Regions from separate parts of the Paenibacillus sp. LS-5 genome, predicted to be linked through region 3. Evidence: riboswitches for the same ligand, from Rfam matches in the RefSeq annotation. Region 3 holds a riboswitch; each other region holds the start of a gene.
What was found. Region 3 has a riboswitch for thiamine pyrophosphate ahead of thiC (phosphomethylpyrimidine synthase ThiC). Riboswitches for the same ligand answer to the same signal wherever they lie in the genome.
Positions count from the first base shown of each region.

Region 1 (5,621 bases), on a different contig from region 3:
CTAAGGTGTTCTGTGCAGTTACTGCGGTAAGGGCGGACATGCCGTATACCCCCAGCTCCTGAAAGGTTTTCAGATCGGCCTGAATACCAGCTCCGCCTCCGGAGTCGGAACCGGCAATGGTTAATGCCTTGAATACTTTTTTTTCTGTAGACTCTGTCATTACGGGTTCTCCTTTGGTTAAGCAGTTATCGTTGTTCCAGTTGCTGTACACGGGAGCGCTCTGCGTATACTTCAGGTGTAACGAGAGCCAATTGATTCAGGAATTCGATCTGGAAGCTGCCAATTCCCTGCTGGCGCGTCCGGTCCGCTGCGATTTCGGCAGCAACTCCATAGAAGGACAAGGCTTCTACCGCTGCTTCCAGCCAGGCTCCGCCACTTGCTGCCAGGAATGCACCAACGACTGCACTGAGCAGGCAGCCGGTGCCGGTAACCTTGGTCAGAACAGGATGTCCGTTACTGACTACATAGGTGGTAACGCCATCCGTGATGACATCCTCTTTTCCGGTGATAATCACCACACATTTAAGCTTCAGCGCAGCTTTTACAGCAAGTGCTGCCACATCACCATCTCCGCTTCCGGCATCCACCCCTTTAATGCTCCAGCTCTCGCCTACAACATGGGCCACTTCAGCGACATTGCCGCGCAGTGCGGTAATCTGCATTTGGTTGACCAGCTTATGGGTAACACTGGTACGGTAAGCGGTAGCCCCGGCACCCACAGGGTCTAGCACGACCGGCACGTTATGCAGATTAGCCGCCTTACCGGCAAGCAGCATCGAATCAATGGCATAGTCATTAAGGGTGCCGATATTCAGCACCAAAGCTCCCGACATAGCGGCAATATCTGCGACTTCTTCATGTGCATCCGCCATAAAAGGGGAAGCCCCCAGTGCAAGCAGCCCGTTCGCGCTAAAGTTCGCGACCACAATATTCGTAATGTTGTGCACTAGCGGATTGCTGTCCCGCACCTTGGATAAAAAAGACATGATGATTCCTCCTAAAATATATTTGAGTGATCCTTCCTTAAATTCCCCATCACAAGTTAATAAAAGCTTCTCCGGTCTTCACCTTGCTATTTAGTAGACCGTTATCACTCAGCCAGTTCTGTACCTTTTCCCACGATGCAGGGTCCTGATAGCCAAACGGCTCATTCCCGGCGTCCATCAGGGGCAGCAACAGATTCAGGCTTTTGGACTCAATGCTTTTGTCGAGTGGAGCCGTAGCATCTTCGTGAGCCAGCAGAAGATCAAGCGCCTCTTGCGGATGGTCTGCCACGAATTGTTGTCCTTTACGTGCTGCATGGATGAACTTCTGAATGTAACCTTCCGAATTCTGCAGACCCAGGTCACTAGCAATCAGGACTAGCTCATAGTAATCGGGTACACCATAATCCGTTGGATCCAGTGAAGTAACCGGATGGCCTTCCTGTTCCAGAATCAGCTGCTCGTGGTTAATGAATCCGCCAATAATTCCATCTACACGTCCGGTAGAAAGGGCAGGAATCAGGTCAAAGCCAACATCAGTTATGTTTACTGCGCCAGGATCCCCGCCATCGCTTTGGATCATTGTTTTCAGCATTGCTTCATAGAGAGGGATAGAGGAGTACCCGGCAGTTTTGCCTGCAAGGTCTTTAGGACTCTTGATCCCGCTGTCCGCAGGAACCATCAGATGATTAAGCGGATGCCGGACGATCGCAGCAATAGACTTCACCGGAATCTGCTCGCCCCGTGCCATCAGCACCTGCGGCTGGTAGCTTAGGGCCAGGTCAACTTTGCCTGCGGCTACAAGCTTGAGAGCATCATTGCTGTCTGCGGGCATCTGAATATCCACAGTAAGACCTTCGTCGGCAAAATAGCCCTTCTGCTGGGCAGCGTACAGGAAGGAGTGGACAGCATTCGGATACCAGTCGAGCATAATCGTCAGCTTGTGGGGGGGCCCGCTATGATCTGCAGCTGCAGAACTGTCAGGTTCCTTAGTACTGCTATTTCCGCAGCCGGCTACCGCAACTCCCAGGCATAGAAGCAGCAATAATGGAAGCAAAGGAAGGGACCTTTTTCGAAAGGGTTGTTCAGTATGCATTAGTTTCATTGATGAATGCCTCTTTTCTGCACAATAATTTTTTCGAGCAGCACAATAAATAGAAATAGAACGATTCCGAGTGCGGATAAAAGAAATACAGCGGCGAACATTTCCGCGCTCTGCAGATTCCCCGCCATCCGCCGGCTGAAATACCCGAGCCCCCGGCTTCCGCCCAGCCATTCCCCGATCGTCGCACCAATGACGCAGTAGACCATAGAGAGCTTAAGTCCGGAGAACAAAGAGGGCAGTGCCGGCGGAATCTGGATCTTACGCAGAATCTGCCAGCGGGTGGCACCTAGTGTGAGTAGCAGTTCTTTGTACACAGCACCACTTTTGCGCAGACCATCAAAGGTACCTATAACTACCGGGAAGAAGGCGGTGAGGAATACTACCGCTACCTTGCTCCACATGGTATAGCCAAACCACATAATAAAAATGGGCGACAGTGCAATCAGTGGAACGGTCTGACTGATCACCAGCAAGGGGTATAGTGCTTTTTCAAGTGGAGTGAACATGTGCATACCCGTCCCCAGCAGCATCCCGCAGGTGGCCGACAGAACAAAACCAAGCAGAACCTCCTCCAGAGTAGCGGGTAGATGCTCACCGAAGAGCAGCAGTCTCTGCTCCACAAGCGCGGTCCATATGGCTGTTGGTGCCGGGAGAATGAAAGCCGGAATCAGCTTCATCCGGGCAGCGCTCTCCCAGCCGGTAAGTGTCACGAGGACTAATACGGCAAAAGGAACATAATCACTCACAAGGGTTCTGATACTAGCACGTCTCATGCAGCCTCCGCTCTAATTCCTCCCGCAAAGCAACAAATTGCGGTTCATAATTCATACGGTAGTGTCTGGGACGCGGCATTTCCACCCTGAATTCCTGTACACCGCCGCTAATTCCATTCATTAGATAGATCCGGTCACTGAGCAGCAGTGCCTCCTCCAGATCGTGGGTAATGAACAGAACGGTTTGTTGCAGACTGCCCCATAGTTCCAGGAGCCAGCGGTGTAACTCGCGTTTGGTAATGGCATCCAAGGCTCCAAAAGGCTCATCCAGCAGCAACAGCTCATTTCCGGCAGCAAGGGTGCGCAGCATAGCTATACGCTGACGCATCCCGCCGGACAGCTCCTGCGGGTAGAGCCGCTCTTTACCTTTAAGTCCAAACCGGTCCAGCATATCACGGATCTCCTTTATGGCTTCTGATTTGCTGCCTTTTCGCTTAAGCTCCCAGGGGAGCAGGCAGTTGTCCATCACGGTTCTCCAGGGCAGCAGCAGATCCTGCTGAGGCATATAAGCGACCTGGCCTAGTCTAGATGAAGGATCATTAGACGTCATACCGTGAATTTTCAATTCACCTTCCGTATGTTGAAGCAATCCGGCAATGATCTTGAACAGGGTGCTTTTCCCGCAGCCGCTGGCACCGACTATGGAAATGAATTCGCCCCGCCTGACATTCATTGAGAGTCCGCTGAATACCGTAGACTGCGGTGAAGCAGAGTAGGAATAGGACAGGTTACGGATAGATATCATCTTGGTATGTATAAGCCTCCTTTCTTGTACACGCATTTGCAGCCGGATTTGTAACGATCAAGAATGGGATGGAAACACAATAAAGACCCATCCGTCTCCAGAGGAGGCAAATGGGTCTGAAAGGTTCGGCAGTAGGCAAGGAGCAGTACCGCTGATCGTTTCTGTTCCACTTCCCTCCGCTGGTATGATCCAGATCAGGTTCCAAGGGTCCGAAGCTTAAAGCTTCGTCTCAGTCATAGACTCCCCTAGTGAAATAGCAGGTTAATATAATATTCGCAATTGCTAACTAAATAAGATGAACTTGAGAATGGATAACGATCATTGCGGAACGCCATGAATAACAAGACTTTCCGCAATGATGAGCCTAACATTCTCAAATTCACGTTCTATAATATAGCATATTCCAGAATGTTGTCAAAAGAAATAGTACTCAGCACCGCTGCAGCCCGGTTACGAAGAGGGTCAGAATTCCCTCGGAAATCTCTTTTTTGCCGGACCCGTGAAGCTTCTGTTGATAGAGGTAGAGATCAGGACTGAGGACTGCGATCAATGAAGTTGCAGCAAAATGGGGATCAATGGTTATCAGCTTGCCATCATCAGCGAGCCGCTGCAGCCGCTCGGCCATCACAGCATTCAGCCGCTGGAAAATCGGATGCTCAAACTGGGTAAGCTGTTTTTTGCCGGTAAACTCAGACTTGATCATCTGGAGCAGTTCGGCATGCTGGTCTATGAAATCCACGACCTGTTCGATACTCCTCCGCAGCCCCTCAATGGAGCTGTCTGATCCAGCCGGGACTTGAAGCTCGTGCTCCAGACTTGCAAGAAATTGTTCGGAACTGGTGGAGAGCAGGGCAGAGCAAATTTCACCTTTATCCGTAAATCTGCGGTAGAGCGACCCCTGACCCATTCCTGCCCGCTTGGCGATGCTGTACATGCTGACTGCTTCGAGACCATTATCTCTAAAAAGCTCTCGGGCGGCTTCAAGAATACGCTGTACATATGGATCCTGATAGTTCCGGGAGGATGATGGATTGGTTTGAGCTGTTGGATTTGAGGACGGGCTGCTGGCGGGTTCTCTCGGGTTCATAGCAGACTCCTTTCAGAAATTCAGCATAAATTTACAGAAAACGTGAGAACTACATTGACAGAGCGGACAATTGTCCGTAGACTAAAAAATGCGATACCGGACAGTTGTCCGTTTCAATATACATTATATAAATTATGCTGCGTTGCGGTCAATGAATTCCCCTTCGCAGTTCTATTCAGGAGGAGATAGAGAATGGATCAATCGCTGAAATCGGATGCCGATTTTCGTCTGTCAAGCATTCTGGTTCCACTGCTGGCTATCATTGCCGGTGTATTCATGGTGGTGCTCGACAGTACTGCTATGAATGTAGCTTTGTCCACGCTGGTTAAGGATTTCAATACAGATTTAAATACTTTGCAATGGATTGTGACCGGCTACATGCTGGCTCAGGCCTCAGTAATCCCGTTATCCGGGTGGTTGTCTGACCGATTCGGTTCTAAGACTGTTTTTCTGACTGCGGTTATTGTATTCACTATCGGTTCTATCCTCTGTGCAACACCTAGCCGTGCAGAGTGGCTAATAGCGTTCCGGGTCCTGCAAGGTCTGGGAGGAGGATGTGTGCTCCCGGTCGGCATGGCCTATGTCTATAAGCTGGCTCCCAAGAGTAAGGTAGGCGTAGTCATGGGAATTATGGGCATTCCTGTACTGTTCGCTCCGGCAATCGGTCCGGTCCTATCCGGCTGGCTGGTGGAATATCATTCCTGGCGCTGGATCTTTCTGATTAATATTCCTATCGGAATCATCTGTCTTCTCATCGGTTCACGTAAGCTGCCGCAATCGGAACGCAGCCAGGTTCCGGGTATGGATAAGCTTGGGATGATTCTTGGGCCGCTTGCATTTGCTTCTCTTTCTTACGGGGTAAGCCAGGGAGCGGATAGCTGGACATCGGACAAAACAATGATCGGCCTATTACTGGGTACGGCAGCGT
Region 1 covers NZ_JBWAVA010000001.1:159,070-164,690, forward strand. The annotation lists gene thiD (bifunctional hydroxymethylpyrimidine kinase/phosphomethylpyrimidine kinase) at 1-160, opposite strand, end outside; gene thiM (hydroxyethylthiazole kinase) at 186-986, opposite strand; gene AC0MA3_RS00725 (ABC transporter substrate-binding protein) at 1,036-2,079, opposite strand; gene AC0MA3_RS00730 (ABC transporter permease) at 2,085-2,861, opposite strand; gene AC0MA3_RS00735 (ABC transporter ATP-binding protein) at 2,848-3,534, opposite strand; TPP riboswitch at 3,761-3,863, opposite strand; gene AC0MA3_RS00740 (TetR/AcrR family transcriptional regulator) at 4,037-4,693, opposite strand; gene AC0MA3_RS00745 (DHA2 family efflux MFS transporter permease subunit) at 4,886-5,621, shown strand, end outside.
Region 1: linked by a shared signal. The riboswitch ahead of AC0MA3_RS00735 (ABC transporter ATP-binding protein) and the one ahead of thiC (phosphomethylpyrimidine synthase ThiC) in region 3 are both predicted to bind thiamine pyrophosphate.

Region 2 (5,621 bases), on a different contig from region 3:
AGGCTCCAAACGCCTGGTTCGCTCCGCTATTGAATATGCAATCAAACATGGCCGCAAGAGTGTGACACTGGTACACAAGGGCAATATTATGAAGTTCACTGAAGGCGCATTTAAGAACTGGGGTTATGAAGTGGCTGAACAGGAATTCGGCGATCATGTCTTCACCTGGAATCAATATGATGCCATCAAGGAACAGAGCGGCGAGGCTGCGGCTAATGCAGCTCAGAAGGAAGCAGAAGCCGCAGGCAAAATCATCATTAAGGATGCGATTGCGGATATTGCCCTGCAGCAGGTATTGACCCGTCCAACGGATTTCGATGTGATTGCTACGCTCAACCTGAACGGCGATTACCTCTCCGATGCACTGGCTGCACAAATTGGCGGCATTGGTATCGCACCGGGAGCGAACATCAACTATATTACGGGTCACGCCATTTTTGAAGCTACTCATGGTACTGCACCGAAGTATGCGGATAAGGACGTAGTAAATCCGGGTTCAGTTATTCTGTCCGGCGTTATGCTGCTTGAACACCTGGGCTGGCAGGAAGCGGCGGATCTAATCTACAAAGGCATGACCACGGCCATCAACAACAAGACTGTGACCTATGACTTTGCCCGTCAGATGGAAGGCGCCACAGAGCTGAAATGCTCGGCATTTGCTGACGAAATCATCAAGCACCTGTAGTCTACTGCTAACTAAGCTAACTTCTAAAGCACATGCCCTCATTTCTTGAACGGAAATGGGGGCTTTCTTTTCATCGACGGTGAGGTTGGGTATAATAAGTATGTAACTTATATCATAGCGAAAAGTGAGGAGGTCAAATATGGATCGGATTTTCTTTTTCCTACATATGATCGGGACATTGGCGCTCGGCTTCTATCTGGTGCTGCCGTTTATTCTAAGCGGTACAGCCAAGCTGTCTAATACAGCCAAAGAAGGAACGCTAAGTGCGATCGGCGGACTTAACCGGTTTGCCCAATATGGCCTGGTGATTCAACTGTTGACAGGCGGATACATGATCTCACAGGGGGATTACACCGTAGCCTGGATGATTGTTGTCGTAGTACTGCTGCTGGCGATGTTTGCCTTGGGTGGCATTATGAGTAAGCCCTTGCGTTTGGCCGCTGCCGGAATGCGCGAGAACCGTGATGTCTCTGACCATACCGCGAAGCTACGCACGATGAGTCTGCTACTGATGGTTGTGCTGATCGTAATGGTGTTTTTTATGGTGTACAGACACATTATCTAAGCCTATTGAAGTGAAATAGCTCTGGCGGCTGCGGCTGTCAGGGTTATTTTTGTTGAAGTACCTGAAGACAAATTTCGTAAGGGAAAAGGTATGGGATGAACCCTGTATATTGTGGAACATACCTATCCCTGACTGTAGTTCAGCTGAAGCAGCACTTGAGGTGGCTAGGCATACATAAGAAGACTGCTCTCCTAATGGATAGCAGTCTTCTTATATTACGGATGATCCTCACAGCAGTTCCTTTGACGCAAACACATTGCTTTTTTCAAATTCCGCTTGAATCCCAGGTGGAAGCAGGCTCTGTAGCTCGTGACGGGTACACCATTTAGAGTCTGAGTGCTCTTCGGAGAGTACCACGGTATTCCCATCGGTGCGGCACCAGTAGGTGATGATGATGAGTTGCCTGCCAGGATCCGTCAGAAAGGATGTGGCATACAGAAGGTTCTCTACCCTGACCGTAAGTCCGGTTTCCTCCTCAATCTCCCGCTCCAGCGCAGCCTCCAGGCCCTCCCCGAATTCAATTTTGCCGCCGGGACATTCCCAGCTGCCTGCTCCTACCGAATCTGCGGCTGCCCGCTGTACGAGCAGGATTCTGCCTTGATGCAGAATGACTCCTTTGACCGCAACGATGATGCTTCGTGTATTTCTGGTCATCTAACATATGCGCCTCCTCGTCTTAAAGATGGGTCTTTCCGCGTCATGCCGGATTCATACTTCTCTAAAGTATATCGGCCCTTCACGCCAATAACGACTGTATTTTATGTTTGGACAGCCTGGAAGTGTGGTAAGTAACATAGCGTGAAGTGATTGTATAATTAGTGACGCATAAGCCATCTTAATACGATGTGGTTACTCTAACAAAAGGTACACAGCGAAAGGAGAATGGATCATGCCAGAAAATAAACAGTCTTCCAAAACTTTGCCTCCACAGGTGCAGGACCGGCAGCCCGGTATTGAGAGTGAGATGAATCCGCGCCCGGAATTTGAAACTTCCAGCTACAAGGCGGCAGGTAAACTGCTGGGCAAGGCGGCACTTATTACGGGGGGCGACAGCGGAATAGGACGGGCGGTTGCCGTTCATTTTGCCAAGGAAGGTGCGGATGTGGTCATTTCTTATCTGAATGAGCATTCCGATGCCGAAGAGACCAAACGCCAAGTGGAGCAGGAAGGCCGGAAGTGTATTCTGATTGCCGGTGATATCGGCGTAGAAGCATTCTGCCAGGATCTGATCAACAAGGCGGTTGAGGGACTGGGCAAGCTGGACATCCTGATCAACAATGCGGCCGAGCAGCATCCGCAGGACAAGATTGAGGATATTACTTCCGAGCAGTTGGAGCGGACGTTCCGTACGAATATTTTCTCCATGTTCTATTTGACCAAAGCAGCCATGCCGCACTTGAAAAAAGGCTCTACGATCATCAATACGACATCGATTACCGCCTATCGAGGCAGCCCGCAGCTGCTGGACTATTCGTCCACGAAAGGCGCGATTCTAAGCTTTACCCGCTCGCTGTCGATGAATCTGGCGGAAAAGGGCATTCGTGTAAATGCTGTAGCTCCGGGACCGATCTGGACACCGCTGATTCCATCTACTTTTGATGCTAAAAAGGTCAGTGAGTTCGGTGGCACTCAGCCTATGCAGCGTCCGGGGCAACCGGAAGAGCTGGCGCCGGCCTATGTCTATCTGGCTTCGGATGATTCATCCTATGTCAGCGGTCAGGTCATGCATGTCAACGGCGGGGAAATTGTCAACGGTTAGAAGCTACTAAGCGGCCAAGCGTGTGCTGGAAAATATAGTTGTAAGAGCAGGCCTATGCGGTCTGCTCTTTTTATTGTAACGGGTTAAATTAAGCTTTCCTGTAAAAGGGATAGCTTTTCTGAGGAATATTATGTTAATATGAACCACGTCAGCAACTGAATATTGCAATTGTCCCTAGGGGTGCCGTAAGGCTGAGACGAACGTGTGGTTCGGACCCTTTGAACCTGATCTGGTTAACACCAGCGTAGGAAAGCGGAGAATGAATGAACTGCAGCGGAGTTGTATCTCTTACACCCGTATTCCTGCGGAAATTTATGACTGCCTCCTATCCCGGGGGCGGTTTTTTTGCGTTACCGTTCAGTTGCCAAAAAGTGAAGCCGGAGGTGCAAAGTGGCTGAAATTCATTTGATATCGGATGGTAAGTTGGACCCCGGGCGGTTTGCCAGCCTTGCAGCAGCTGTATATCCGTACGTGGACTATATTCACCTGCGGGAAAAGCACCGCTCTGCTGTGGAACTGCTGGGTATGGCTGAGCAGCTTCTGCGTGCTGGAATCCCCGCATCCAGACTGGTCATCAATGACCGGCTGGATATTGCGCTGGCCGTCGGTGCAGGTGCTGTCCAGCTGGCCTGGCACAGCTTGCCACCCGCAGCGGCCCGCACGGCTGCCCCCGGCCTCCGGCTGGGGAGGTCGGTACACTCGGCGGCGGAAGCCGCGGAGGCGGGCAGGCAGGGGTCAGACTACTGCCTGTACGGGCATGTCTTCCCTACTGGCTGCAAGCCGGGTCAGCAGGGGCGCGGTTTGCCACTCCTGGAGGAGGTTGTGCGCAGCAGCAGCATTCCGCTGATTGCCATCGGCGGGATTGATAAGGGTAATGCTGATCAAGTAATCAGGCATGGTGCAGCTGGCATTGCGGTCATGTCCGGTATTTGTGGAGCGGAGGACCCTGTGGCCGCTGCCCATGCTTACCGTCTGGCGTTACAGGCGGTGTAGATCTGAGGTTTGGAGGCTTGTAGAGTCATGAACGTGACACGCGAAGGAGGTGAGAGGGCATGAATCTGATCATCAACGGCAAACCCGGAGAGGTTGCTGAAGACTGCCGGACCGTTGCCGATCTGTTAAGCCGGCCCGAATGGAGCTACCGGCTTGTGATCGTGGAACGGAACGGGGAGATTGTCAGCAAGGATCATTATGAGGAAGTGGTGTTATGTGACGGCGACCGGCTGGAGCTGGTGCATTTTGTAGGCGGCGGCTGAAGGCGTTACCGACTTTCTATTATCTAATTCTTAAGTTCAGAAGAATCCAGGAGGCGAGTTCATGTTAGATCCTTTAGTGATTGGTGGCATTAAGTTATCGAGCCGACTGTTCATCGGCACCGGCAAATACAGCCGCAATACGCTGATTCCCGAGGTGGTGTCATCTTCGGGCTCACAGGTGATCACGGTTGCCCTGCGCCGTGTAGACCCGGAGAGCCAGGACAATATTATCAGCCATATTCCTTCCCATATGACCCTGCTTCCAAATACTTCGGGTGCACGCACCGCTGAGGAAGCTGTGCGGATCGCCAGACTGGCCAGAGCTGCAGGCCTCGGCAATTGGGTCAAGATCGAGGTGATCAGTGATCAGAAATATTTGCTTCCGGATAACCTGGAGACCATCCGGGCTACGGAGATACTGGCTGCCGAAGGTTTCGTAGTGCTGCCCTATATGAGCCCTGACCTCTCCGCTGCGCTGCGGATGAAAGCGGCTGGAGCCGCTGCCATTATGCCGCTGGGTTCACCGATCGGTTCTAACCGGGGACTGCGCACCAAAGAGCTGCTGCGTATTCTCATCTCAGAGGTGGATCTTCCGGTGATCGTTGACGCCGGCATTGGCCGCCCGTCCGAAGCGGCTGAGGCGATGGAACTGGGTGCGTCCGCTGTGCTTCTCAACACGGCAATCGCCACCGCCCGTAATCCGCTGCTGATGGCAGAGGCCTTCCGTGAGGCGGTAGCTGCAGGCCGTAAAGCCTATTTGGCTGGACTCGGTCCGGTGGAAGAGACGGCTGTCGCGTCTTCACCTTTAACCGGATTTCTGAAATAACTCACAGGCCAAGCGAAATGGGGGAGTAACATGAGTTTTTATGAAGTGCTGACTCGTCTGGAACAATTGCCTTACGAGAGCTTATGGCAGGAGTACCGGGTAGAGGATGTGAAACGGGTACTTCGCAAAGATCGTCTGGATGAAAAAGACCTGCAGGCCCTGCTGTCTCCGGCTGCAGAAGCTTGTCTGGAGGAGATGGCTGAGCGAGCGCAGCAGTTGACCCGTGCGCATTTTGGACATGTGATGCAGATGTTCACACCGATGTATCTGGCTGATTTCTGTGTGAACCACTGTACGTATTGCAGCTTCAGCTCGATTTATGATTTTCCAAGAAAAAGATTGACTCCTGATGAGGTTAGACAAGAGGCAAAAGCGATCTCCTCCACAGGTCTGCGTCATCTCCTGATTCTGACGGGAGAATCGCGCAGGGAAAGTTCGGCCACATATGTGAAGGAATGCGTGGAGATTCTTCTGGAATATTTCTCATCCGTCAGTATTGAGGTAAATCCGTTGTCTACCGAGGAATATCG
Region 2 covers NZ_JBWAVA010000030.1:14,030-19,650, forward strand. The annotation lists gene icd (NADP-dependent isocitrate dehydrogenase) at 1-685, shown strand, start outside; gene AC0MA3_RS25800 (hypothetical protein) at 825-1,250, shown strand; gene AC0MA3_RS25805 (NUDIX hydrolase) at 1,479-1,904, opposite strand; gene AC0MA3_RS25810 (SDR family oxidoreductase) at 2,140-3,009, shown strand; TPP riboswitch at 3,176-3,277, shown strand; gene AC0MA3_RS25815 (thiamine phosphate synthase) at 3,400-4,002, shown strand; gene thiS (sulfur carrier protein ThiS) at 4,062-4,265, shown strand; gene AC0MA3_RS25825 (thiazole synthase) at 4,327-5,091, shown strand; gene thiH (2-iminoacetate synthase ThiH) at 5,122-5,621, shown strand, end outside.
Region 2: linked by a shared signal. The riboswitch ahead of AC0MA3_RS25815 (thiamine phosphate synthase) and the one ahead of thiC (phosphomethylpyrimidine synthase ThiC) in region 3 are both predicted to bind thiamine pyrophosphate.

Region 3 (5,621 bases):
TAAATGTCAGATCGACGGGCAGATGATTCAGCACGGTTTCCAGCTGATGCAGAGACAACAGGCCCGTCTCGAAGCGGATAAAGCCTTGAGGTGATAAGCCTTCTTTTCCATCTTCTGTGCTTTGCGCAACTGCCCCCTCCGGCTCTGCAGCACGCTCAGGAATCCACTCCCGCTCTGGAGCAGTCAGGCAGAAGCCAATTTCATCGCTTTCGCGGGCGATTTTGACCCATTCATCTTCAGTCAGTTTATCGAGCGCCATCGGCAGCAGAATATTTTCTTCCTTAAAGATCATTTCATTTACTTCCTGGATAATGTTCGTAAGCAGAGCTCCAACCTCTGCCGCTTCCCCGTTGTACGCACTGAGCGCTGCCTTGGCTTGTTTGATCATGCCGCGGATCCCATCATCCACTCCCCACATCACTTTGGTTGGGCCATAAATACCGTATTTCTCAAGGTAAGGGAACAGCAGATTTTCTTTGCGGCTGTAGTGCTTGTCGAGATCAAGCAGCAGGCTCAGATCCTCCAGCAGCTTGAAGATCATCTCTTCGCTGTCGTTTCTTTGGAATTTATCGGCATGCAGCTGCATACGGAAGTTCACCAGCCGCTCAATCTCACGGTTCTCCAGCTTGAAGGTGTGGACGGGATGTCCCGGCTGTTCCTCCGGCTTGGCAGAACGGTGAATCTCCTGGATCGATCCTTTGAAAATGGCCGTGTGCACAGAGCACAGGCGCTGTACCTCCGTTACAGGAATTCCTTCCTCCGTCATCAGGGAATGCTCCATCGCAGAAATTTCCTCTACCGTGACATCACCTACCGCTTCTGCAAAACGCGCCTTGACTTCCTCTACACTTTTACCGGCATGCAATTCCTTAATAATCTCCTTAAGCATGGCTTGGCGGCGTGTCTGCTCAGGAATATCCATTTCACGGTTGTTAATCAGTTCACTCATCGTTCTCTCTCCTTCTCCATTCAATCTGTTTATCTTAGCGCTCTATTCAATAATCTCGAAGCCACGGCTCTGAAAAGCCAGCCGGACGGTTTCGCGATCCATTTTCTTCATTGTGATTCCTTTCGACAAGGTCATGAACCGGCCCGCCGTCTGCAGCATGCCAGGCTTGGTGATATCGCGGAACCCCAGCTCAACCATAATGTCTATGGCTTCCGGATAACGGCTGACCAGCTCGAATATGGACTCATCCATGTTAAGGTGTTTGCTCATTGCACTCTCCTCCTGCAGCTTGGCTTTCTACCAATTGATAACCTTTCTCAACAACAGCTTAGCATAGGGCACAGGGCCGAAGAGTGATTGCAGTCACTAAATTTTAAAGTAGTTGTAGAAGGACAAAGATAATTCATAACGTGAAGCGGATAACCTCTTATCTTCAGAAAAAAAGCTGTCCCCTTACGCCTGGCAGCGCGGGAACAGCCTTAAGTGGTCCGGCTTGGGTTATAGCATTTTGCTTAGCCTGGACGAATTACGGATATCATGCGAAATACGCATACTGCAGAATTTGGGCCCGCACATGGAACAGAAGTGCGCTGTTTTGGCACCCTCGGCTGGAAGAGTCTCATCATGGTACTCCAGCGCCCGCTCCGGGTCCAGCGAAAGGTGGAACTGGTCACGCCAGCGGAACTCGAACCGCGCCTTCGACAGGGCATTGTCCCGATCCTGCGCACCTGGATGACCTTTGGCCAGATCTGCAGCATGTGCGGCGATTTTGTAGGTAACGACTCCTTCGCGTACATCATTTTTGTTAGGCAGTCCCAGGTGTTCCTTAGGCGTGACGTAGCACAGCATCGCTGTCCCGAACCAGCCGATCATCGCCGCACCAATCGCAGAAGTAATATGGTCATAACCTGGTGCAATATCCGTGGTTAAAGGACCCAGTGTATAAAAAGGGGCTTCCTGGCAGAGCTCCAGCTGCTTATCCATATTCTCCTTGATCTTGTGCATTGGCACATGTCCCGGACCTTCGACCATTACCTGAACATCGTGTTTCCAGGCGATGGCTGTCAACTCTCCAAGCGTCTCCAGTTCAGCGAACTGTGCCTCGTCATTGGCATCGTCAATGGAGCCCGGACGCAATCCGTCCCCCAGGGAGAAGGCCACATCATAAGTCTTCATAATCTCGCAAATCTCTTCAAAATGTGTATATAAAAAGTTCTCTTGTTGATGTGCAAGACACCAGGCCGCCATAATAGAGCCGCCACGTGAGACAATTCCGGTCATTCTTCCGGCAGTAAGCGGAATATAACGCTTCAGCACCCCGGCATGAATGGTGAAGTAATCCACACCCTGCTCCGCCTGTTCGATCAGCGTGTCCCGGTACAACTCCCAGGTCAGATCCTCGGCGATTCCTTTTACTTTCTCCAGTGCCTGATAAATGGGTACGGTTCCGATCGGTACCGGTGAATTGCGGATAATCCATTCGCGGGTGGCATGAATTTTCGCACCGGTAGATAGATCCATAATCGTATCCGCACCCCAGCGGGTAGCCCATCTCATCTTCTCCACTTCCTCTTCAATGGAAGAAGAGACGGCGGAATTCCCGATGTTCGCGTTGATCTTAACCAGGAAGTTACGGCCTATGATCATTGGTTCACTCTCGGGATGGTTGATATTGGCCGGGATAATCGCTCGGCCGGCAGCGACCTCATCCCTTACAAATTCAGGCCGTGTATTCTCCCGAATCGCGATATACTCCATTTCTGGTGTAATCATCCCCAGCCGTGCATAGTGGAGCTGGGTGACATTACAGCCCTTACGTGCTCTTAAGGGATTCCGCCGCAAGCCGGTGAACCCTTCCGTTGACGCTCCGTCTGCAGCCAAACCGTAATCTCCAGGTTGAACGGCTCTGCCGGCGTATTCATCTGAATCCCCACGTTCCGCAATCCAGCTTAAGCGGTGCGCCGGCAGGCCCTTACGTACATCGGTCTGTGCAGCAGCATCCGTGTAAATCCCACTAGTATCATAGACACGCAGCGGCTCATTATCCTCTTCCCCCGCAATCCCTTCGGTACGGCTGAGACGGATCTCACGCATCGGGACCTGAATATCCGGGCGCGAGCCCTCTACATACACCTTGCGGCTTGCGGGGAATCCCGAAAGATCAACTTGTTCCTTTTTTGATGAATCTGACATTCTTATCTCCTCCTCAACGCTCTGTGAGCCATTTTAGATAAGATCAGCACGCAGCAAAAAGCCGCTCCACCTGGAGCGGCTTTATTCACGAACAGCCAATAAGGCTGTGCTCAAAAAAGGTCCGGCTCCACTTTCCTACGCTGGTATGATCCAGATCAGGTTCAAGGGTCCGGGAATTCAATTTCCCCGTCTCAGCCCATTCAGGCTCCCCTAGTGGGTATCTATCTAATTAAATACAATCTACGCTAGCAGGTATTTATTGTCAACCAAAAATTCGCTTAGTCCGCTCCGTTACTTATCCAGCGTTTCACTCCAGTCATGCACCATAGTGCCTTCCAGATACTTCTCAGCATCCATAGCAGCCATACAGCCGGTTCCTGCAGCCGAAATCGCCTGCCGATAACGCGTATCCTGAACATCCCCACAAGCGAATACGCCTGGAATGTTAGTTTCTGTTGTTCCTGGATTCACCACGATATAGCCGTTGGCATCTGTAGTAATCTGACCGCCGAGGAATGCCGTATTCGGTGTGTGGCCGATAGCAACAAATACGCCATCTGCTTCCACTAGCTCCTCAAGACCTGTATCATTGTTGCGGACCGTCAGCCCCTTCACCCCGGTATCCCCAACGGTAACTTCAAGCGGCGTGCGGTTCAGTGCCCAGGCCACTTTGCTGTTCTCACGCGCCCGGTCCTGCATAATCTTCGAGGCGCGCAGCTCCGGACGGCGGTGGACCAGGGTTACGCTGGAAGCGAATCGAGTGAGAAAGCTGGCTTCCTCCATCGCGGAGTCGCCGCCGCCGACCACAACAATCTTTTTGCCGCGGAAGAAGAATCCATCGCAGGTTGCACAAGTACTAACCCCGCGTCCGACATTCTCCTGCTCTCCCGGTATGCCGAGGTACCTTGCGGAAGCACCGGTTGATATAATCACCGACTCTGCTTCCAGCACACCCAGTCCATCAACGGTTACTTTGAAGGGGCGCTGCGAGAAATCCACAGCATCCACCCAGCCGTTCTTAAATTGAGCCCCAAAGCGTTCAGCCTGCTTACGCATGTTATCCATCAGATCCGGACCTAAAATACCTTCTGGAAAACCTGGAAAGTTCTCTACCTCTGTCGTTGTAGTCAATTGTCCTCCTGGCTGCAATCCTTCAATAACAAGGGGGCTGAGGTTGGCACGTGCCAGATAAATCGCAGCAGTCAATCCTGCCGGACCTGTTCCGATTACAATTGTTTTGTACATTAGCAAGTCCTCCTTAGGGTCAGATATTTTCCGTAAATGGCGGCAAAACGTCTGCTGCCGCCCCATCCTGCGTTAACCCGCATGCTTGATCAATACGCCGGGCATACCGGCTTACCGTCGAGACGGAAACGCCGTAGTGCTGGGCAGCCTCACGGTAGGTAACCGGATGACCATGCAGCTTGGCGGTTAAATACTCCAGAGCTGCACACCAGCCCTCCGCATGCCGGAACAAAGGAACATCCGGGTAGAGGCGGGCTATGAACTGCTTCCAGAGGAGCTCGGCATCCTTCTTCTGCGCAGTATCAAATCTGCGGTCCTGCACAGCAGCCATATGGTCCAAGATCCGTTGCCAGTCCTCTTTCCACTCCGGCGGTCCTTTATGGCCTGACACAACAGGGTCCTGCACAGCCCTCTGGATTCCGCCTTCCTCCGGACTGCCGCCGATCAGACGCTGCAGACTGAGAAGCGCAGCCTCCTGAAGCGGTTCTTGCTCCGATACTGCCTTCAATACTTCAGACATTTCATCATCTTCAATCCAGTGGAGCGCTTCGGTCACCTGAAGCTTCGTATTGGCATCACCATAACGTAGCGCCCAGAAGAATGACGCACGCAGCAACGGATTATTCTGCAGTTCCTCAGTGAAGCTGTCCGTATTGTTCTTCCACTGCTTCAACTGTTCCTGAAAAGGCAGCTGATAATTATAGCTTACTTGAGACAGTTGCCGATCCTCTGCTTGTGCCAGCTGCATCTGGGACAGGAAAAATTTCGGAACTGCTGATTCCGGGTCCAGTCTGGCGGCCATTTGCCAGCAGCGTACAGCCTCATTATGGAGCCCGCTGTTGCTGGCCGCGGCCGCGCAATAATGGTATAAACCGGCATCACCGCCGACCTCTTCATCCTTCAGCAGACGGCGAAAATGTCCGTATGCTGTTTTGTGCTTGCCCAATATGCCCATCGTAGTTGCCATCTTGAATACATGCTCCTGATGAAAAGGCACAGTCGCTTCAAGCATACGCACCAAGCCTGCAAGTTGGTCCTGATCGCCGGCATATTGCAGAAAAATAGCCATATTGCAGAGTGCATGCAGGTTACCCGGGTCCTGCTTCAGCACTTCGCCAAGGCATTCCTTGGCTTTGGCGAAGCGGCCCATATAGAAATAGGCAAGAGCCAGATTGTTATGTGCCGCCAGGAAGTCCGGGATGTTCTGGACAATCTCTTCAAGCAGCTTGACCGC
Region 3 covers NZ_JBWAVA010000027.1:19,531-25,151, forward strand. The annotation lists gene AC0MA3_RS25125 (DUF438 domain-containing protein) at 1-949, opposite strand, end outside; gene AC0MA3_RS25130 (DUF1858 domain-containing protein) at 992-1,219, opposite strand; gene thiC (phosphomethylpyrimidine synthase ThiC) at 1,448-3,142, opposite strand; TPP riboswitch at 3,258-3,364, opposite strand; gene trxB (thioredoxin-disulfide reductase) at 3,434-4,387, opposite strand; gene AC0MA3_RS25145 (tetratricopeptide repeat protein) at 4,407-5,621, opposite strand, start outside.

Region 4 (5,621 bases), on a different contig from region 3:
TCAACGGTTAGTGATACATTGTCGAGTACGCGGGTCTCCCGGCCTCGGTGGAAGTAGGACTTGGATACGCCTCTTACATCCAGCGCAGGAGGGAGGGCTGGAGCTTCGGACATGTGCCCGAAGGGAACCTGTTCCCGGGTGTTCAAGTTTGGATGCCCTGCTGTCAAATCATTCATCCCCTTTCCGGGAAGTGTAAGTATCATGAGGTCTTGCGCGGCTTCCAGCGTACCAGCCATTTCTCGAGAAGTGCGATCAGCGCAAACAGCACCAGACTAAGAAGAACAATAATTACGATGGCGACGAACATCCGGTCTGTGCGGTAGGAGGCCTTCTGCAGCAGCATGTAGTAGCCAATGCCCTTGTCTGCACCGATCCACTCGGCGACTACAGCGCCCATTACTGCGTAGGTCGCGGAGATTTTAAGACCAGAGAACAGGGCTGGCAGAGAACCGGGAAGCTCCAGCTTCGAGAAGATTTGCCACTTGCTGGCCCCGGCCATTTTCATATAGTTCATCATGATCCGGTCGCTTTGGGCCAGCCCGCCCATAGCGGCGACGGCAACCGGGAAGAAGCAGACGAGTGTGATAAGTACGATTTTGGGCAGTAGTCCGAACCCGAACCAGATAATCAGCAGCGGCCCCAGAGCGATGGAGGGCACGTTCTGGCTGAGAATCAACAGCGGGTACAGTGCTCTTCTTAGCCAGGGCACCAAATGCAGCAGCAGAGCGACAATGAGGCCAACGCCTGTGCCGATCGGGAAGCCGATCAAGGTCAGCCGCAGCGTAGCGGCCGTATGTGCCCAAATGCCCGAAGCATTTCCCCGGGATTCGCGCGCGATATCGCCGGGGCTTGGCAGCATCCAGGAAGGGACGTGAAGTACGGAAACCGCCAATTGCCATACGCCCAGAAAAAAGATGACCGCCACAAGGGGCGGCCAGATTTGGTTCCAGTACGATCTCACGGCCGGTACTTTTCCGTCAGCTTGTCCATGCTGATTCCGCTGGGGTTATGAGCAATCTTGATTTGCGAGATGACGCTGGGGCTGCCCGATGCGATCAGCGCTTCATGCATTTGGCGCACCACTTCAAGCAATTCGCTGAGTTCGCCCTCCATTGTCGTTTCCAGCGGATTCACCTGGTGCTTGACGCCCGATTGCTGAATGACCTCTATGGCCTTATCCACATAAGGAATGGAATCCTCGTTATTCGGAGTTTTCGGAATGACTTGAATGCTAAGCAGGGTGTTTGCCATCTCAATCAGATCCTTTCGGGTTTTGTATCGTGAACTTTGCAAGGTTAATATATATTACTTGCTCTCCGGCAGATAATCATTCGTGAACGCCGAAGCAGCATCCAGCGGCTTGTCCAGCAGCTTCAGGCCGTACATCCAGTCGGCGTATTTCTGCCAGACCTCGGCTTTCTGCTCTCCCCATCTGGAGGCATCGTCCGTATATTTCGGGCTAAGCCACTTCTGGCTGGCCAGGACGAGCTTAGGGTCCAGATCCGGCACAGCTTTGGAGAGGATGGCGGCAGCTTCTTCCGGCTTGTCGATCGCATATTGATAGCCTTTGGAGGTAGCAGCAAGGAAAGCCTTCACCAGCTCCGGATGCTCAGCAATTTCCTTCTCGCTGGTCGTCAGCACTGGGGTGTAATAATCCAGCTGAGGCGCGTAATCCTTCAAATACAGCATATCCAGCGGCTCACCGCGCAGTTCAGCTTCAATACCGGTCCAGGCATAGAATATCCAGGCAAAATCGATGTCACGTTTCACGGCGGTGAAGAAATCGGCTTCTCCGATATTGACCAGCTTCACCTTTTTGACATCGCCGCCTTCAGGGTCCATGATCGCCTTCATGGCAGCTTCCTCAGCCGGAGAACCCCAGCCGCCGTAAGTTTTACCTTCGAAATCCTTTGGTGTCTTGATATTGCGGTCCTTCGGAGCGGCAAACCCCGAGGTGTTATGCTGGATGATAGCGGCAATCGAGACGAGCGGCACATCCTGCAGGCGGGCCAAGGTGAGCGCCTCCTGGGCACTGATGCCAAAAGCAGCTTCGCCCGAGGTAATCATCGTGTCGGCTCCCGCTGCACCCGGCTGTACAATTTCTACATCCAGGCCTTCCTCCTTGTAATAACCCAGCTCCTTGGCAGCATAGAGGCCGGTATGGTTAGTATTCGGCGTCCAGTCCAGGGCCACCTTGATCTTGGTCAGTTCCTTTGGCGCGTCCGTTTCTACAGCGGTTGCGGTTGCTTCCGGTGCGGCGTTGCTGTCTCCAGAGGGTGCAGTGCTATTTCCGCCGGAGTTGGTTGTATTGCTGCCGCACCCGGCCATGATGATAACCAACATGCAGCTGATGCAGAGCATTAGTGCTTTTTTGACTCCCATTGCTATTCTTCTCTCCTTCCAGCTACCCAGTCTTCTTAATTCTGATGATGTCCATACCAAAAAAAGCGCCCCGAAGATCGGGACGCCAGCAATTGCGTTAGGTGGCCGCTTAGCCGAAGTGGCTGAATGCGGGTGATGATTCCTACGCTGGCATTATCCAGATCAGGTATAAGGGTCAGTATCTTTAACGGGATACACTCTCAGCCAGCCAATTCCAGCCCCCCTGGTACTATGAAGTTATGGGTGTTGCTGTGTTCTTACGCTGTATTATAGCGGTCCCCTTCGGGGTTGTCCAGTACCAGCCCCAGATTCTGGCGGACTGCCAAACCTCACCAGACAGTGGACTTTCCAAATTGTATATATTAAAATTGTTACTTTACAATTCTGTTTTAATAAAGGAGTGACTCTTATACTCACTGATCAGCAAAATGCCGGAGAACGGCTGAAGGTGCTAGCGGAACAGTTGGCGGAGGAGGTCACTATACGTCAGTATGAGCGGCAGCCCGAGCTGCAGCACAGGTTCGGCCCTTCCGGAATGGCAAGAACCAAGCAGGATTCACTCTATCATTTACGGTATCTGGCGCAAAGTGTGGCGCTGGACAGTCCGCTTTTATTCATTAATTATATTATCTGGCTTAAGGTGCTGCTCGCACAGTACAAAATTACGGCTGAGGATCTGCAGATCAATCTGGGACTGATGAAGGAAGCTGTAGCTTCACAGGTAGAGACGCCGGAAAAAGAGCTGATTCTCAGCTATCTTGATATAGGAATCCACCATGCGCTCGAAGAGCAGAACCTGCCGCCCTTTCTTCAACCGGAGAAACCCTATTTCCGGGAGGCCGAAAGGTACCTGAAGCTGCTGCTGGACGGCGAACGCCGTAAGGCTTCAGAATTTGTGCTGGGGCTCCATGATGAGGGCGTGCCTATCCGTGATCTTTATCTGCATATTTTTCAGAGCAGCCAGTATGAGATTGGCCGTCTATGGCAGCTGGGTCACATTACTGTCGCTCAGGAGCACTACTGTACAGCCTGTACCCAGAGTATTATTTCCCAGCTTTATCCGCGTTGGATTCAGGCGCAGGAAGGGAAGAAGACTCTGGTTGCAGTCGGAGTCGGCCAGGAGCTGCATGAGATCGGACTGCGGATGCTGGCGGATTTCTTCGAAATGGAGGGCTGGAACACCTTTTATCTGGGCTCCAACATGCCTGCAGAAGGTCTGATCCGGTATCTGAAGGAACAGCCTGCCGACCTGCTGGCCATCTCCATCACCATGACTTTTCATGTATCGGAGGTTCAGCGTCTGATAGCTTCCATCCGTACACATGCGGAACTGAATCCCATCAAGATTATGGTTGGCGGAATGCCCTTTAATATAGACAGAGAGTTATGGCAAAAAGTCGGTGCTGACGGCTATGCCCCTGATGCCAAGGGGGCGCTGGAAATAGCGGGGCGTCTTATTCCTGATGCGTGACTCCGGGAGAATTGACATAGAAGGCGGGAGAAGGAAATGACCGACCATGAGCAAGAGATCCGGAAACTGAGAGAGACGATTGAGAAGCTCTCTAACCAGGTGATCCAGGGACAGCAAAGAGAAGAACAAGCCCTGGCTGAATTTTCTGCGATGAACAATGAATTAATTACGATGCACCGGTTGCTCACCAAGAATAGTGCCAGCCTTAAAGCCATGAAGGAAGAGGCGGAACGGGCCAACCGGGCAAAAAGCCTGTTTCTCGCTACAGTAAGCCACGAGATTCGTACGCCGATGAACGGAATTGTGGGGATGACTGAGCTTCTGGAGGCTGAGAACCCGACGGATGAGCAGCGGATTCATCTGGAGGTCATCCGGGAATCGGCACAATACCTGCTCCAGATGATCAATAATCTGCTGGATATCTCCAAGATTGAAGCCAGCAAAATGGAGCTGCAAAAGGCTCCGCTGAGCATACGCAATCTGCTTGAACATGCGGCAAGTCTCCTCTCTCCTGCCGCAGTGAAGCGCGGAAACACTCTGAAATGGCAGGTTGCAGGCAGTGTTGAGAGTACACTGAATGGAGACTCGTCCAAGATTCTTCAGGTGCTCATTAATTTGCTGGGGAATAGCATTAAGTTCACACAAGACGGAGTGGTGGAGGTACGCGTAGGACTGGCTGAAGAGGATGGCAAGCATCAGACGCTGTGCTTCGAAGTCAGGGACGAGGGCATTGGCATCCCGCTGAAGGCTCAAGCCGGGCTGTTCCGGCCGTATTCGCAAGTCAGCCAAGAGTCAGAGATGGCAGTAGAGGGAACAGGGCTGGGGTTGTCGATCTGCAAGTCGATGGTGGAGCTGATGGGGGGTGCGATCACGGTGGATAGTGCACCTGGCCAAGGCTCAACCTTCCGGTTTGAGATAGCGCTGGGCAAGACCGCCCGGCTGCAGGACAACCTGAATGCCGCTGAGGCTCTCCTGCTCCTGCCGGAGGCCCGCTTCAGTACAATGCCGGTGCTGGTTGCTGAGGACAATGGACTGAACAGCACACTCCTGCTGCTGCAACTGAAAAAATTGGGCATTACCAATGTAGAACTGGCCAATAATGGAAATCAGGCTATAGAAGCTTGGCAGAAGAGAGACTTCGGGCTTATTCTCATGGACAGCAGGCTGCCGGGCATGAATGGCGGCGAGGCGGTCCGGAGAATCCGCCAGCTGGAATCCACAGGAACAAGGATGAGAATTCCCATTATTGGTGTGACCGGGGATGGATCAGAAGAGAGCCGGGAAGCGTTTTTTCATGCGGGGCTGGATGACTGGGCCGTGAAGCCGCTGAATCTGGATAAGCTGAAGCAGCTTCTGGACAGATGGTTCGGGCCCAAGCCCTATATTCCGGTATTGAATCGGGATACAGTGTCCGGCATCCGGGAAATGGACGGGGAGGAAGAGCCGCAGCTGTTTCGGACGCTTGTCGATATGTTCAAGGAAGATACCCCGCTGCGGCTGGCTGCCCTGCAGGCAGCGGCGGAGGCCGGTGACCTGCAGGAGATGGCTTCGGTAGCCCATAGCCTGAAATCCGGCAGCCTTGGACTGGGAGCGCAGTACTTCGCCCATGTATGCGCAGGCGTTGAGCAGCATGCCAGAAGAGGAGAATATGAACGGGCGGCACTGCTGCTTCCCAGGCTTGCGCCTGCGTATGCGGAAGCCTGCCGTGAACTGGAGAGCCTGCTGTAGATCAGCGGGCTCTTTTTCTTTTTCTGCGGCGGCTGCGGAT
Region 4 covers NZ_JBWAVA010000023.1:955-6,575, forward strand. The annotation lists gene AC0MA3_RS23810 (ABC transporter ATP-binding protein) at 1-113, opposite strand, end outside; gene AC0MA3_RS23815 (ABC transporter permease) at 200-961, opposite strand; gene AC0MA3_RS23820 (thiamine-binding protein) at 958-1,251, opposite strand; gene AC0MA3_RS23825 (ABC transporter substrate-binding protein) at 1,306-2,382, opposite strand; TPP riboswitch at 2,505-2,617, opposite strand; gene AC0MA3_RS23830 (cobalamin-dependent protein) at 2,831-3,853, shown strand; gene AC0MA3_RS23835 (ATP-binding protein) at 3,890-5,581, shown strand; gene AC0MA3_RS23840 (hypothetical protein) at 5,583-5,621, opposite strand, start outside.
Region 4: linked by a shared signal. The riboswitch ahead of AC0MA3_RS23825 (ABC transporter substrate-binding protein) and the one ahead of thiC (phosphomethylpyrimidine synthase ThiC) in region 3 are both predicted to bind thiamine pyrophosphate.